Regions from separate parts of the Mesorhizobium sp. M0991 genome, predicted to be linked through region 3. Evidence: riboswitches for the same ligand, from Rfam matches in the RefSeq annotation. Region 3 holds a riboswitch; each other region holds the start of a gene.
What was found. A riboswitch is a leader RNA that binds a small molecule or an ion and turns the genes downstream of it on or off. The one in region 3 is predicted to bind cobalamin.

Region 1 (3,269 bases), on a different contig from region 3:
AACCTCTGCACCAGCGCCGTCATATTCGCCGGTCCGCCCTCGCGGAAATAGCCAAGCAGGCCGTCCAACTCCTCGCGCGGCAGCGTCGAGCCTTCGATCAGCCGCAAATCCTCGTCGTGGCTCTCGCCCGGCAGCAGCGCCAGCTTGATACCGCGATTTCGCGCGACAACGGCGAGCTGATCGCAGCCATAGCGCCACCAGTCATAGCCGCCGAGGATGCGGACCAAAATGACCTTGGCGTGGCGGGCGACGCTGTCGATCCAGAGATCGACGGACATCGGATGGCGCAGGTCGCGCAAGGCGGCGAGCCGCATCGACGGCAGGCGGTCCGCATCTGCCTTCCACGCCGCCGCCAGCCCGGCCAGGTCGCTGTCGGTGAAGGACAGCGCCACGACATCCGCAGGCGTTTGCCTGAGATCGACAGGCTCGGCGAGATCGTCGAGCGAGGCGGATGTCGTGGTGAGGATGTGCATCGCGGCTCGTACCTGGGGTCAGCCGGCGAGGATACGCTCGATGGCCGGGCGGTTCAGCCCTTTCAGGCCGATGACAACGAGGCGCGAGCGGCGATCGTCTTCAGCGGTCCAGGCGCGATCGTAATAGTGGTTGACGCGCGGACCGACGGCCTGCAGCAGGAGCCGCATCGGCTTGCCGCCGACTTCGACGAAACCCTTGACGCGCAACACGTTTTCCTCCTCCGCAGCCGTGGCGACGCGTTGTGCCAGTTCGTCCGGGTTGGACACGGACGCAATGTCGATGACGAACGAGTCAAAGTCGTCGTGTTCGTGGTCGAGCTCGTCGTCGTGATGGGTCTTGCGGTTCTCGATGTCGTCCTCGACGGCAAGGCCGAGGCCGAGCAGCACCGACGGATCGACCTTGCCTTGCGAAGTCGGCACGATCTTCACCGCCCGGCCAACATGCTTGCCGATGACGGCATTGGCGCGGGCCGCGCCGTCTGCATTCAGCAGGTCGCTCTTCGACAGGATGATCAGGTCGGCGCAGGCGAGCTGGTCCTCGAATACTTCCTCGACCGGATCGTCGTGGTCGAGCGTCTCGTCCTGTGCGCGCTGCGCCTGCAGGGCGTCCATGTCGTTGGCGACGCGGCCATCAGCCAGCGCCGGTCCGTCGACCACGGCGATGACGCCGTCCACCGTGACGCGGCTTTTCACCGACGGCCACTGGAAGGCCTGGACAAGCGGCTTGGGCAAAGCGAGGCCGGATGTCTCGATCAGGATGTGGTCGACCCTCGGCGTCAGCGACAGGATCTGGTCGAGCGCCGGAACGAAATCGTCGGCGACGGTGCAGCAGATGCAGCCATTGGCCAGCTCGACGATGTTTTCCTCGGGGCAGGTGTCCGTGCCGCAGCCCTTGAGGATCTCGCCGTCGATGCCGATGTCGCCGAACTCGTTGACGATAATGGCTAGCCGCTTGCCTTTGGCGCTTTCGAGCAAATGGCGGATCAGCGTCGTCTTGCCCGCGCCGAGAAAGCCGGTGACTACAGTGCAGGGAACGCGCGAAATGGAGGCAGCGGTCATATCAGGTCCTTCAAAAGGTCAAGGGGAGGGATGCGGGCAACCAGGCCGCGCTTCAGGCAATCGGGACGGCCGCGCCATGGAATGAGCCCATCCGTCGAGGTGGCGAACAGCTTTGCGCCGGTCACGAGATCGGCGCCGCTGGTCGCGGTCAGGTCGCCGAAGACGTAACTCCAGCAGCCGTCGCGCAGTATGGCGGCGCTGAGCCGGCGCTTGCAATTACCGAGGCATTCGACGGTGTGGATTTTAATGTTTTCGCAGGAAGCGGCGCGGCGCGTGTCCTCGGCGAGCAGTTCGCCGGCGCGCGGACGAGCGTCCGAACCGGTCTCGTCACGGCAGGACGAGCAGACGATGACGGTAACGCCGGCCGGGGAATCACCATGGCCGGACAATAAATCCGCTGTCTCAGCCGGAAAACTGCTGTCGCGTTCCAAATCAGGCTCCTTGCCCGGAAAACCCGCCAGGCGATCGGATTCTTATGTCCTAGACGGCAGGTCTCCTGGCTCGCGGGTCATCGCCTGGGTGCCGCCTTCCCGGGAATATCCCAGTGGTTTTCGGCCTTGGCTCGTCGCTTACAGTTGCGGGGACAGCCGCGGATTTGAAATCGAGATTTCGCACCGCATTCCCTCTTGGCCCTTGCCGTTGCGGGCAGGGGACCGTCTGGAATGGATTTAGGCTTTTGCAGGCGGTGGTGTCAACGCACGGCTACGACACTGCAATGTCGGCCAAAGGCTGTCATGTCCCGCCTTCCGGCAGTGCCAGGATAACTTGCCGGATTGCTTGATAGCCATCGCCATAGTCCCAATCATGACTGATCGCCAGATTTTGACCTTCTTGCCAAACCGCGTTGTCCAGAAGGACTTCGCCACTAATAAGCGTGCCGTTCAAGCCTGCCAGAAAGGTCCGTACAAAATGGCCTCCGGGGGGTACCGAAGCTGTGAACAGCTTTTCCAGCTTGGCATAGAATGCTGGATAGCCTCGGCTTAGCGAGCATAGCTCGGTAGTGGCTTGGGAAATGACGGGTCCGCCATAGATTTTCCAACGGGCATTGTTGCGCCAGATGTTCCAACGGGCGCTGCTTCGCTGCCAAATCTCTACCTCGGCCTGTATGTCGTCGCAGACATGATCAGCCAGCCCCTCAATGGCGACGTGGAAAACACCACGGATAAATTTTTCAAACGCCTGATTCAATTCTTGTTCGCGCGTGTCGCCGAAGCCAGCAAATGATTCAATGACCGGCTGAACATCAAGCAGCGGAGAGAATATGTAGATTTCAAGAACGAGCCGACCGTTAGAACCCGTCTCGAACACCTCAGCCTCAAACCGAAGTTGCCTCGACTGGAGCGTGACGTCCTGCTCTCTACGTATTGCATCTATTCCATGTGCAATCAGCGCACCATGGATCATGTCGAGCACTTCGTGCGATGCCATTACAAACCTACCAGGTTTCTTGGAGCGTCTATGACAGACGCTGTGGGGGTTGGCCATCTTTCTGACTGGCCAGCGCCGGCCCAAGATCACCGGCAGCTGTCACCTCGATGCGCTCAAGCCCGAGCCAGCCCTGCATCTGCTTCAATTCTTTGAAAAGCTCGGCAGCGGTTTGTGGCGGGGCGCCGGGCTCCGCATAGGCGGCATGGACGCGCAACACGCCGGCCGGGCGGTCGGCCCTGAGGTCGACGCGCCCGACGATGCTGTCGCCGAGCAGGAACGGCAGCACATAATAGCCATACTGGCGTTTTT
Region 2 (3,269 bases), on a different contig from region 3:
TCCGAATAGCACATGTGGGTATGGATTTGAGTCGCGTCCTTTACACCCGTTGAAGCGATCCGGAAGCATTCGACAGCCCAGTCGAGATAGTCGTTCCAATCAGACTGGCGCAGTGGCAATCCTTCGCGAAACGCGGCCTCATCGATCTGGATCATCCTTGCGCCGGACCATTCGAGATCCGTCACTTCGTCGCGGATGGCGAGCGCGATCTGGCGGCATGCTTCGGAGCGGGGTACGTCGTCGCGAACAAATGACCAGTTGAGAATGGTCACTGGGCCTGTGAGCATTCCCTTCACAGGGTTTTCCGTAAGCGACTGGGCGAACTGCCACCAGCGCAGCGTCATCGGATTGGGCCTCGATACGTCGCCGAAGATGATGGGGGGGCGCACGTAACGCGACCCATAGCTCTGCACCCAGGCATGCTGGGTGAAGGCGAAGCCGGACAGCTGCTCGCCGAAATGCTGTACCATGTCGTTTCGTTCGAACTCACCGTGCACCAGCACGTCCAGCCCGATCTCTTCCTGCCAGCGAATTGCAGCCTCGATCTCCTTCTTCAGGAAGGTCTCGTAGTCGACATAGCTCAGCTGGTCCTTCGCATGAGCGGCCCGCGCCCTGCGTACCTGCGGCGTCTGCGGGAAGGACCCGATGGTCGTCGTCGGGAACGGCGGCAGCCCGAGCGTGCCGGCCTGGACTCTGGAGCGCTCGGCAAAAGCGCTCTCTCGTCGCTTCATGCTGTCGTCAATGCTGGCGATCCGCCCCTCAACCAGCGGGTCATGGATCTTCGTGGATGTCACGCGAGTGGCGGCAGCCTCGGCAGACGCTTTCAACGCGCCTGCCACCGCATCCCTGCCTTGGGACAGGGCCCGGGCAAGCAACACCAACTCGTCGGTCTTCTGGGCCGCGAAGGCGAGCCACGACCTGATGTCCGCGTCGAGTTCCGTCTCCATGCGCAGGTCGATCGGCACATGCAGCATCGAGCAAGAAGGCGCGATCTCGACGCGGTCCAAGGGCCAGCCGGCGACGATCGGTTTGATGCGGTCGAGAATGGCGGGCAGGTTCGCACGCCAGACGTTGCGGCCATCGATCAAGCCAAGCGAGAGCACCAGATCCTTCGGTGCGAGCCGACCCACCGTTTCCAGCTGCTCGGGAGCGCGCACGAGATCAATATGCAGCCCGGCCAGGGGCAGAGAAACCGCGGTTTCGAGATTGTCTCCCAGCGGCCCGAAATAGGTAGCCAGCATGATCTTCAGCTCGGGCGCGGCTTTCGACAGCTGGCCATAGGCGAATTCGAACGCAGCTCGTTCGTTCGGGTTCAGATCGAGGACAAGCGCTGGCTCATCGATCTGCACCCAGTCGGCTCCAGACAGCTTCAGCCTCTGCAGGAGTTGCTCGTAGACGGGCAGCAGCCGCGGCAGGAGCGCGATGGGATCGAATCCTTCGGCAGGCGATTTCGCCAGCTTGAGGAAGGTGATCGGTCCAAGGATGACTGGGCGTGTGTGAACGCCGAGAGCTTTAGCCTCGATGAAGTAATCGACCGGTTTCGTCGACGAGAGGGCGAACGTCTGATCATCGTTGAGTTCCGGCACAATGTAGTGATAGTTGGTGTCAAACCACTTGGTCATTTCCATCGCGGTTACATCAGACCGATGAGCCGCCTGCTGGTGACCAGCGTGTCGACAATCCTCCGTCTGACCTTGGTTGCCCCGCGCCATTGCGAAGTAGATGTCAAGTGGAACCTCGCCGCTATTCCAGCCGTAACGGGATGGAACGGCGCCGACCATGGCTGCGGTGTCGAGCACATGGTCGTAGAGCGAGAAGTCGTTCGACGGGATTTTCGACACGCCGCGATCGTGCTGCTCCTCCCAGCTAGCGGCACGGAGCGCCTTCGCGGTCGTGAGAAGGTCGGCAGCGGACGATTTTCCGGACCAGTAGCTTTCAAGCGCGAATTTCAGTTCTCGCCGACGACCGAAACGGGGCACGCCGAGCGTTGCTACAGGAATTTGCTGAGAGACAGTCATGCCAGACCCCGATGGTTGGGGCGTCGGTGACAAGGAAGGCGCTAGCAGGCCGGCACGAACGCCAGGCTGCAGCGGCCACCGAGACACCCCGCCCGTGGACGTAATTCGCCGTGGCAGGTCTCCTGGCTCGCGGGGTCATAGCCTCTACCCGTCTTCCCAAGGCTATTCGCCTCAGTGACATGAGTGGGGTTGGCTCGCCGCTAACAGTTGCGGGGGCAGCGCCGGCATCGCACCGGCTTCCCTCTTAGCTCCGCTGCGGCAGCGCCGTACGGAGAACCACGACGCGGGAGACAATTACAGCAGTTCGCTTCTTTGTCAACGCCGCATAAAGAAATGTTTATGTCGTTATGTTAAATTTCCGTTGGCATGTTCCAAAGGTCGCCTCGAAAGCGAAAACTGTGGAAGCCTTGAGCGGCCGGTAAATCAAAGCAATGACGCACGGCGCCCTTGTCCAGGAGGATAGGAGTTCGTCGGCTGCCGGCAGCAAACATACCGGCAAGCGCCGTGGTGCTGCTTAGCGCATCATGCGAACCACCTCGGCGTCGAACTTCGGCTCCGAGGTTCCGACCGCTTCGTTGGTGATCTGCTCGCGACCATATTCGGCTCAATGGCGAGGCTGTTGCCCATGTGGAAGCTGTTGGCCGTGATGCCCTCGGTGATATGACACAACGATTTCGGGGGGAGCACACCGAGGCCAGGCGCAGCGGCGTGTTGCGAAGTGATCGAGGCCAATGTCTCGAACTGCTTGTTCGCAGCCCACCGGCTCAAGGTAACCCGGCTCAAACCACCGGGCCAGCTCAAGTCCTGTCCAAATGAGGCCTGAGCGGCAAATCGTCGTGCACGCGCACGGTTTGGCGTTCGATCTTGTGATGCGTCTTGGGCGGACAATCGCCACGGTGCAGCGCGCAGAAGCGGTCCCCAATTGGGAAACCGAGGGCGGTGAGGGCAAGCCAGCGCCACAGGCGGAAGGGGACTTGGACCTGTTTGCCCTGCTGGACCACAAGTTCGCGACACAGGGCCTCAAGGAGAAGACCAAGAGTGATTATGCGCGGGACCTCGCCAAATTCATCAAAAGCAGCGGGCAGTCAAAATTCGGCGCCGATTGACATGGAGATAGCCATCGCGGCGGACCGCCCAGGCGGACCGCAAGCCGGAATACAACCGGGTGCAGGCGGCCAACCTCGTCCACAAGATGGCGTCGGGCACACACCGGCGATGGGAGAGCGGACCGTGGAGTGCAGGAACTTCACG
Region 3 (3,269 bases):
TCTTCGTCTATGGGCCGTTGTTCATGGTGATCACCGGCGAGGGCAAGCTGGCCGGCGGCCTCTTGGTTTCGGCCGGCAATGCGCTTTTGTTCATGGCCATCTTCTGGGGCAGGGCGGGACGGCGTTTCGGCGGCCGGCGCACCATGACGTTCGCCTATTTCGCCATGTCGGCGACGCTGCTGGCGGCCGGCGCCGTCGGCGAGGCCGCACCGCTCGTCACCGGCGCGTTGCTGCTTTGCGGTGCCCTCTTCACCATCGCGCTCGATGCGCTGGGCTCGACCGCCTTCATGCGCTCGGTGCGCTCGTATGAGCGGGCGCAGATGGCGGCGGTCTACCGCACCTATCTCGACTTTTCCGAGCTGACGCCGCCGCTGGTCTATTCGGTGGTGCTGGCGTTCTTCGGCCTGGGCGCGGTTTTCGCGACACTCGGCCTGCTGGCGGCAGTCTGCGGCTTCGTCACCTGGCGCTATCTGCCCAAATCGCTTTGAAGTGCGGCATGCCGCTCGCGCACCCAGTTGTGGAAGCGGTGCAAGTCATATTCCTCGGGCATCAGCACGCCGGCCTTGTGGCGCATCGAGCGCAGGCCCATCTGGTTGACCTCGCAGATATCAGCATCCTCCTCCAGCACCTGGGTACCGAAGGCGATGATGTTGTCGATATCCGCCGCCGGATCGGCGAGCGCTTCGGGCGAAAAAAGCCATTCGGCGGTGAGTTCGGTCTGCTCCGGCCCAAGCGGCACCAGCCGCACGGTCCTGACATAGTCGACATGGCCGACGACGAACATCGACGGCAGGCTGGTGGCGTAGGTCTGCCCGGCGGTACGTTCGGCCGGCGTCAGGCCGGAAAAGACCGAGCCGTGAACGCGTCCGTCGCGCGACCAGGTTTCGGCCCCGGCACGCAAGCCGCCGGAAAATTCCGGCGCGTCATTGTCGGCGTGGCGCGCCCATTCGGGATCGTCGTGGCGGCCCATCAGGCCGCGGCCATAGATCGGCACCAGCCGCGACAGGTCCTTGTGGACGCCGGGGCAGTGCAGGCACTCGTTGAAGTTTTCCCAAAAGATCTTCCAGTTGCAGTTCATCACCTTGCGCAGCACATGGCCGCTCAGCAGCGTTTCCAGCGGCCAGTTGGCGAGGTCGCCGGATGCCGGATCGAAGGATGTTTCAGCTGAGCCGGCAACATCCTCGGCGAGGTTGGCGAAGACAAAACCGCGCCACACCGAAAGCGCGACGCGGTAGAGCGGATGATCGGCCTTGTCGAAACCGTCCGGCAGCGATTTCGATGGCACGCGCACCAGATCACCGCGCAGCGAATAGAACCAGGCGTGGTAAGGGCAGGTGATGAGCCGCGCCTTCAGCCGGCCTTTCGCTCTGCTGGCAAAGCTGCGAGCCACGATGCCGGCAGGTGTTGTGGAAGGCGCGCAATTCGCCGGTCTCGTCGCGCAGCACGACGACCTCCTGCGTGCCTATGCGGAACGTTCTGAAAGCCAGCGGCTGGGCAAGGTCGGCCTCGCGGCAGACCAGCAGCCAGTTGCGATACCAGATGGCCTCTAGATCGCGCTGGTAGGCCGCGATGTCCCAATAGGCCGATGACGGCAGCGTCGGCTCGGCCCGCGTCAGACCGTTGTAGGGACCGCGCTCATTCGGGCTGGGTTGCATGCCGGCTTCTTCCCCATCCGCCAGCGACACCCGGCGGTAAAAATTGTCAATCGCAGTGCCGGTCGGCGAGCTTGCGAGGCGGCGCATTCGCCACACGATCCGGCGGAATTTGGTTTGCCGGGCGCGGCGATTCTGCCTATAGTCGCTGATGTCGTCGGTTCCGTTTGGAACCAAGAGGGAATGCGGTGCGGGCGAAATTGTTTGCCCAATGCCGTGGCTGCCCCCGCAACTGTGTGCGGTAGTCCTCTCCATATGCCACTGAAGGTTCGCCTTCGGGAAGGTGGGGAAGGACGCTGATCCGCGAGCCAGGAGACCTGCCGGCGACAGGAAACTGACTTCTATGCCCTCGGGTGGAGGGCGAAAGGACAAGACATGAATACCGCTTCCGTCTCGCTCGGCGCTTCCGTCTCCTCGCAGTCGCGTTTCATGCAGCTGGCGCTTGCTGCATTTCTCGGCATTTTCGTCATGGGCTTTGTCGGCTTCTCGCATATCGATGCGGTCCACAATGCCGCGCACGACTATCGCCACTCGATGGGCTTTCCCTGCCACTGACAAGGGGCTGACATCATGACACTGTTTCGCAACGTCGTGTTCATCGCGGCGATCGCAGGGCTTGTGGCCGGCGTCGCTCTCGCCTGCATGCAGGCCTATGCCACGGTGCCGCTCATCCTGAAGGCGGAAGTCTACGAACAGGCCGGCGGCGGCCATGACCATGCCGCCGCACCTGCGGCACCGGTCGAAAACGCCGGGGGCACGATGGCTATGAGCAGCGCCGCGCCGGCTGAAGCAATGGCTCCGGCGGAGGACGAAGGCTGGGCGCCGGCCGACGGTTTCGAACGCTTTGCCTTCAGCGTCGTTGCCAATATCGTCACCGGTATCGGCTTTGCGCTGGTCCTGGTTGCGGTTTCGGAGTTCGCCGGCGGCATCGGCAATTGGCGTCAGGGCCTGTTCTGGGGGCTGGCCGGCTTTGCCGTGTTCACCCTGGCGCCGGGCCTCGGCCTGCCGCCGGAACTGCCGGCGATGCCGGCGGCCGACCTTGTCCAACGCCAGATCTGGTGGTGGGCAACAGTGGTGGCGACCGCGGCCGGTCTCGGCCTTATCGCCTTCCGCAGATCGCTGCCGCTGGCGGTCCTTGCGGTGGCGTTGATCGTCGCGCCGCATATCGTTGGCGCGCCGCAGCCCGACAGTTTCGAGACGGCGATCCCGGAAGGCCTGCACCACCAGTTCGTGGTGGCGGTGACGCTGACCAATCTGGTGTTCTGGCTGGTGCTCGGCGCGGTCGTCGGCGTGGTGCGCGGCCGCTTCACCGGCACGGCGACCAGCCTGCGCGACAGCTTTGCCTGACCGCGCTGCCGGGGCACTGACCCTTATCATCGGCTGTGCGCGATCCGGCAAGAGCTCGCATGCCGAGAGGCTGGTGAGTGCCTGTCCGGCGCCGTGGAGCTATCTCGCGACGGCGCAAGCCTATGACGAGGAGATGCGCGAACGGATCGCGCTGCACCGCTCGCGCCGCGGTGCCGGCTGGACGACCATCGATGCGCCGCTCGACCTTGCCGGCGCGATCGAGGCGCTGCCTGACGGCCAGCCGGTGCTGATCGACTGCCTGACGCTGTG

Region 1: linked by a shared signal. The riboswitch ahead of NKH70_RS15180 (DUF1636 family protein) and the one ahead of NKH70_RS34285 (CbtB domain-containing protein) in region 3 are both predicted to bind cobalamin.
Region 2: linked by a shared signal. The riboswitch ahead of metE (5-methyltetrahydropteroyltriglutamate--homocysteine S-methyltransferase) and the one ahead of NKH70_RS34285 (CbtB domain-containing protein) in region 3 are both predicted to bind cobalamin.

The regions. Positions count from the first base shown of each region.
Region 1 is NZ_JAMYNE010000009.1:14,816-18,084, reverse strand. It holds gene NKH70_RS15190 (cobaltochelatase subunit CobN) at 1-473, opposite strand, end outside; gene cobW (cobalamin biosynthesis protein CobW) at 492-1,532, opposite strand; gene NKH70_RS15180 (DUF1636 family protein) at 1,529-1,963, opposite strand; cobalamin riboswitch at 2,002-2,205, opposite strand; gene NKH70_RS15175 (DUF6348 family protein) at 2,265-2,960, opposite strand; gene NKH70_RS15170 (winged helix-turn-helix domain-containing protein) at 2,989-3,269, opposite strand, start outside.
Region 2 is NZ_JAMYNE010000034.1:2,701-5,969, reverse strand. It holds gene metE (5-methyltetrahydropteroyltriglutamate--homocysteine S-methyltransferase) at 1-2,018, opposite strand, end outside; cobalamin riboswitch at 2,114-2,314, opposite strand; gene NKH70_RS30200 (hypothetical protein) at 2,870-3,124, shown strand.
Region 3 is NZ_JAMYNE010000060.1:1,207-4,475, reverse strand. It holds gene NKH70_RS34300 (MFS transporter) at 1-488, shown strand, start outside; gene NKH70_RS34295 (SRPBCC family protein) at 467-1,390, opposite strand; gene NKH70_RS34290 (Rieske 2Fe-2S domain-containing protein) at 1,296-1,742, opposite strand; cobalamin riboswitch at 1,794-1,991, shown strand; gene NKH70_RS34285 (CbtB domain-containing protein) at 2,028-2,207, shown strand; gene NKH70_RS34280 (CbtA family protein) at 2,223-2,999, shown strand; gene cobU (bifunctional adenosylcobinamide kinase/adenosylcobinamide-phosphate guanylyltransferase) at 2,992-3,269, shown strand, end outside.